DNA from 2 places in the Ruminococcus sp. D54t1_190329_F1 genome. Region 2 is predicted to be linked to the other one. Evidence: riboswitches for the same ligand, from Rfam matches in the RefSeq annotation. Region 2 holds a riboswitch; the other holds the start of a gene.
What was found. Region 2 has a riboswitch for cobalamin ahead of I2D69_RS17755 (sirohydrochlorin cobaltochelatase). Riboswitches for the same ligand answer to the same signal wherever they lie in the genome.

Region 1: it holds a riboswitch for cobalamin, as region 2 does, so the genes downstream of both, I2D69_RS08550 (ABC transporter substrate-binding protein) here and I2D69_RS17755 (sirohydrochlorin cobaltochelatase) in region 2, are expected to answer to the same signal.

The regions. Positions count from the first base shown of each region.
Region 1 is NZ_JADNDC010000015.1:25,721-28,884, reverse strand. It holds gene I2D69_RS08555 (iron ABC transporter permease) at 1-442, opposite strand, end outside; gene I2D69_RS08550 (ABC transporter substrate-binding protein) at 478-1,569, opposite strand; cobalamin riboswitch at 1,671-1,859, opposite strand; gene I2D69_RS08545 (sirohydrochlorin cobaltochelatase) at 1,930-2,718, opposite strand; gene I2D69_RS08540 (inositol monophosphatase family protein) at 2,859-3,164, shown strand, end outside.
Region 2 is NZ_JADNDC010000052.1:2,625-5,788, reverse strand. It holds gene I2D69_RS17760 (hypothetical protein) at 1-47, opposite strand, end outside; gene I2D69_RS17755 (sirohydrochlorin cobaltochelatase) at 183-1,487, opposite strand; cobalamin riboswitch at 1,691-1,867, opposite strand; partial or broken gene I2D69_RS21275 (DUF6783 domain-containing protein) at 1,978-2,142, shown strand; gene I2D69_RS17750 (metal-sensing transcriptional repressor) at 2,304-2,687, shown strand; gene I2D69_RS17745 (heavy metal translocating P-type ATPase) at 2,787-3,164, shown strand, end outside.

The DNA of each region.
Region 1 (3,164 bases), on a different contig from region 2:
AGGATGTGAGCATGGCTCCTATAAATGCGCAAAGCCCTACGGAGTTTCCTCCAAGGAAGCTGCCGATTCCAAGCATGATCGCCAGAGTTGCCCCGAAAGAAGCACCAGAAGAAATTCCAAGTACATAAGGATCTGCCAAAGGATTCTGCACAATTGCCTGCATGACCACGCCACACACAGAAAGAGCCATACCTACCGCCAGTGCCAGAAGAACCCTTGGAAGCCGGATCAGCCATACAACATCATGAATGGCCCCCTCAGAGTAGGAGGCCATACTTTTTATGTGGAATATTTTGTACAGAATCACGCTGTATACATCTTTCAATGACAGATCTGCATTTCCAAATGTAACAGCTGCCAGAATGGAAAAAACCAGAAATGCGGCAAGTCCCACAAGAGCTGTTGCATAGATAGATGAACGAAAAATTTTCTCTTTTTTCACTGTTTTTTCCTCAATATATCCATTCCACAATCCAATTAATCAATTGCAACATCTGGATATAATCCCTTAGCAAATGTTTCCACTCCGTCCTGGGTACGGGTTGCACTTGCGTACATTTCGCTGAGCATAATTGGATATACACGGCCATTCTTTACTGCGTCAAGGCTCTGGAGGGCTTCATCATCCTGGATCACGGCCATCTGGCTTTCCAGAACACTCTGTGGATCGTCACCTGCATATGGCATGTATACCACAAAGATCACATCCGGGTTTGCTGCAATAATGTCCTCTTTTCCAACGGTAGAAGCATCTGGATTTGCAAGAGTTGCACCTAACTTGGTTACCATATCTCCTCCGAGACTGCTTGCGCCATAGTTTGTAATGTCCTCACCAAGTGGCTCAAGAACCATTACTGTAGGTTTCTCTTCTACATCTTTTGTTGCCTCAAGTGTGTTGTCAATTACAGCTTTGATATCGTCAACAATTGCTTCTGCCTTATCCTGTACGTCAAAAATCTTACCAAGGTTCAGAATATCTGTATATTCATTTTCCAGTGTTCTCTCACCGCCTGGACGGGTATTAGAGTTATAATAAGTGTTGCAGCCTTTATCGATCCAGTTGGTTACATTTCCAAGGTTCTTATCAGAAAACAGGGAACTCCAGGAAAGGATCATATCTGGCTCCAGCATAGTGACAGTTTCAAGGGATGGGGTAAATTCATCAAGATAATTTGTTTTAGAAAATGCTTCTTTCAGATCATCCGGAACTTCGTTGTCAAGACCTGCAGTTGCAACAAGGCGGTCCTCAAGTCCAAGTGCCAGCATTGTCTCAATGCTGCCCTGATATACTGCGATAACCTTTTCCGGTGCTTTTTCATAGATGGTTTCGATCTCGTTTCCATCGTAATCATAGGTGGTGATGGTTAAAGGATACTCGGTTCTGGTCTCACCCTCAGAAGCATCCTCTTCCTCGGAAGCATCTGCAGTCTCTTCGGCCGGCTGGTTATCCTCTTTGATGGTCTCAGAGTCTGCACGCTCTGCTGCATATACTGCAGGCGCTGCGGACATGGTCATAGCAGCAGCCATCATCATAGCCATGATTCTTGTAGTTAAAACTTTGTTTTTCATTTCTTTTCCTCTCTTTTCGTTTGTTTTCGTAACCGAAAAGATGGGGCTTCAAAAAGCGTCACTACTACCCGTGACTTAAAAGGCACTTTTTACGGAAGCTCCTCTTCTTACCTTCGTCAAGCAGGTTTCCTGACTCGCAGGTAGTAACAGCATGGCTTCCCTTCTCACGCATATACGCAATGGTTTTCATAAGCCAGCCTTCCTGTATACAGTGGCCGCAACCGTTCAGGCGTTGCACCTGATTCCCTCTCACAGCGAAATCGCCGTTCACTTAACTGGTATTCAATTACTTCAACAGTCTAGCATATCTCTTCTTTAAAAACAACAATATTATTACCAATTTGCAAATTTTTTGGTCAATTATCTGGCAGTTTTTATATGCTCTACAAACAGCCTCCGAATGCTTTCGTATTCGCCAAGACCCTTCAAAACAGTTTCTACTTTATAGCCTTTCGCTCCGATCACATTTTTCCAGGAATCCGCTTCCTCCCCTGCCATATCATTCTTGGCATGGTCACCTGCCACGATCATAAATGGTGCGATCACAACTTTCTTGGCATCGCTTTTCTCCAGCTGGTTCAAAGCCTGGTCAATTTCCGGATAACCCTCTACGGTTGCCACGATCACATTTTCATATCCCATATCTTTGAATCTGTAATCAAGAGCGGCATAAACCGTATTTGCATAATGCTCTGTTCCATGACCCATAAGCACAAGTGCAGTCTTCTTATCCTGAATTACAGGAAATACATCTGTAATTGTTTTTACCACATATGCATTGTCTTCTTCTGTGGTAAGCAGCGGATTGCCGAATTTCACAGACTGGAAGTGATTAGCAGCTGCAAGAACGTCTGCTTTCATAAGATCGTTCTCCACTCCATTCATTACGTGAGTTGGCTGAACGATCACCTCTTCGATTCCGTCCTGTGCCATGCGCTCCATAGCTTCTTTCACGTTATCATAATGAATGTGATCCCGTTTTTCAATCTTCGCCAGGATCATCTTGCTTGTCCAGGCACGATAAATCCTGTACTGGGGAAAAGCGGCTCCAATTGTCTCTTCAATTGCGTCAATAGTCACTTTTCTGGTATCCTCATGGCTGGTTCCAAAGCTTACCACAAGAATTGCTTTCTTGGTGAGATTACCCATTCTCTTACCTCCATAGTTTTATTTTTACACTGTAATTATAAGGTAAAAATAAATTTTTTCAACTCAATTTTTAATAGCTTTAGCGTCTTGTCCTTCCTTTTTATTTATGGTAAATTTTACCTTGGAGGTGTTACTTTTATATGAATAAAGAAAATCAGTCTAAGATCATAGAACTTGTAAGACAGACAAAGCCACTGATCTTTCAGGAAATGACACATGAAAAGGTTACAGAAAAAGGAGCTGCAGATTACGTCACAAACGTAGATGTAGCTGTGCAGAAGTATCTGAAAGAGGCGCTTGGAAATGAATTTCCGGATATCGCACTGATTGCCGAAGAGAAAGAGAACCTTGGGCTGGATCCGGATAAATCATACTGGATTCTGGATCCCATTGACGGAACCACCAATCTGATCCGGGATTATCACTTAAGTGCAGTTTCTCTTGGG
Region 2 (3,164 bases):
GCGGAAATACTTACAGCTGTTAATAAAATGACTAATGAACGTTTCATAATAACTCTCCTTGCTTTTTCTTTATTTACGGTGCACTTGTGTGTACCGTATTTGTTTTATTACTCAAACAGCTGCCCCACAGTGTAGGAGCAGCTGCTTTTGTTCTGTTGCAATAACAATTTATACCAGAATAATTATTTCGCGATGGAATCAATAGCTGCCTGAGTATGAGCTACATAAAGCTGCTCAACAGCGTCAATTCTTCCAAGACCTTCGATCTGGCAGTCAATCTCATCGAAATCTCCAGAGGCCTCGAACATGCTCTTCCAGGAATCGTCATCATCACCAGCCATATCATTGTTTGCATGGTCACCAGCAACAACCATAAGCGGACGAAGAATTACTTTCTTGAATCCGGCATCTTTTACTTTATTGATAACTTCATCACAAGCTGTATCCTCTGGCTCACCTTCTACAGTACCGATGAATGCGTTTGTGAATCCAAGTTTCTCCATCTGGGTCTGCATCTGGTCATATGTAACGTTTGCTGTATGGGAAGTACCATGTCCCATGAATACAAATGCGGTTCCATCTTCTGCAGCTGCTTCCATGCTGTCATATCCAGCTTCTTTTACAGCTTCATCTGTGATTGCCTGAGCAACAGCAGCTTTGTCATCGTTGATAACGGTAGCGTCATCGCCAACCTCACCAAGCATTGGTTCAGCGATTGCTACAGATTCAAATTTATCTTTGTAAGCATCAATAGCTTCTACCATCTCATCGTACTCAGCACCATGCATAAGATGTGTAGGCTGAACTACAAGATTCTTAACACCGTTTGCTACTGCACGGTCAAGTGCCTGCTGCATGTTATCAATCTTCTCATCATCTCTTGCCTGTACATGGTTGATAATGATCTGAGCGGTAAATGCTCTTCTTACAGACCAATCCGGGAATGCTTCTGCAAGAGCATCCTCGATTCCCTTAATATCCTCTGCACGGCTGTCGTTAAAGGATGTACCAAAGCTTACTACAAGAAGCTCATTCTCACCGATCTCGTCCTGATTACGAGGATCATCCTTGGAAGCATCACCTGTATCACGTCCGAAATACTCTGGGCTGGCCTCTTCTCCCTCTACAAGCTCTTTCTGAGCATCTGTAAGGGCATCCCATGCTTCTTTAGCTTCCTTGCACTGCTCATCTGTATCATCTGTTCTCTCCTGAACATAAATAGCATCGATAAGTGCTGCTACTTTATCAGCCGCTTCCTTATCTGCATCTGCAGTGTCATCAGCTGCTTCTGCATCGTCTGTTGTCTCAGCATCATCAGCTGCTTCAGCATCGTCAGCTGCCTCAGCATCATCAGCTGTCTCAGCATCGTCTGTTGTCTCCTCTGCTGCTTCCTCTGTCTCTGCAAATGCAACAGTTGCTGTTGCTGCTGTCATGCTTGCTGCCATAGAAGCTGCAAGAAGGATTGCTAATAAAGATTTTCTTTTCATTTCTTTTTCCTCTTTTTTTTGTATTTCCGGATAGAATCACGTATAAAGAATCCTATGGGAAATCTATCACCAATCTCCCATTGCATAAAAACAGCCGCATTTTCTGCGACTGCACACATTCTCATATACACACTTTTCTTCCAAAAAACATTCAGGAAATATTCATGTATCGTTATGAGAATACAAGTTCTGTGTACCGCAGACCTAAGATTCCACGCAAAGGCAGTTCTCCTGACTTCGGTCAACACTGCTCCCCCTTCCCGGTTTCCCAGTGGGCTCTGAAGCAGCTCCCTTACACAGTGACGGCATCGTTCCGGACTCTCACCGGATTCTCTTTTGCGCATCATGTTTATGATGCAACCTTTGCGCTATAACCATTATACATATTCGACTCGGATATTTAATATGTACCATATTATTATATATTTTTTATGAACTTTTTATGTATTTTCTATGAACTATAGTGTATTTAGAAAATGCGTTCCGCAAGATGTGCGGCACAATTTGTGGGAGATTTCGTCCGGATGAGGGCACCGTAGCATGAAGACGCCGTAGCTGGCTACGCAAACAAATTCGGAAGAAATATACCGCAAAGTGGGGCGTGCAGATTGCGGGAATAATTTTTCAAACAGATTACTATTCACTCCGTTCATAGCAACACGCTTCGCGATGCACAGAAATCATGCTTTCGCATGGTTTCGCGCCGCAATTCTCAGGTTTTCTGTGAATTACTTATTGACAAATACCCCGCCAGGGTATATATTGGTTTCATCAAATACATACCCTGGCGGGGTATATAAGGAAAGGAGTCCGCCTATGACAGCTGATTATAAATCCGAATCCTGCTGCAGCCACACCGCAGCCGATCCTGCAACTCTTTCCAGCCAGGAACCTACCAAGAAGGTCTGTTCCTGCTGTTGTACCAAGCACACCGATCGTTCCGAAGCAGAGCGCAGGAAGCTGGTAAACCGTCTGAAACGTATTGAAGGCCAGATAAGGGGGATTATAGGAATGCTGGAGAATGACGCTTACTGCAACGATATTCTTATTCAGTCAGCAGCTGTAAATGCCGCTGTGAATGCATTTAATAAGGAACTTCTCGCCAATCATATCCGAACCTGTGTGGCAAGAGATATCCGTGATGGTAAAGACGAAACCATTGATGAGCTGGTTGCAACTTTGCAGAAGCTAATGAAGTGAGATACCAGCGTATTCCGAATGTGTACCTGCCTGCGGAGGTACGAATGCGCAGAGCAGTCCGTTGGTATCGAAACACTGTATTCGAAGGAGGAATTTATTATGGAACAATACAACGTCACCGGCATGAGCTGTGCAGCCTGCAGCGCCCGTGTGGAAAAAGCGGTAAACAAGGTTCCGGGAGTTACTTCCTGCTCCGTAAGCCTGCTTACCAATTCCATGGGAGTGGAAGGAACTGCCTCAGCCTCTGCCATTGTCTCAGCTGTAGAAGAAGCCGGATACGGCTGCAGCCTGAAGGGTGCTTCCGGCCAGAAGGAACCCGTTTCTGATGCTGAGAAAGCCCTGGAAGATCACGAAACGCCACTCCTCAGGAAACGACTTATTGCCTCAGTAGGTTTTCTTCTGGTGCTGATGTACTTTTCCATGGGACACATGATGTGGGGATGGCCGCTGCCAGCCTGGTTTGATGGCAACCATATC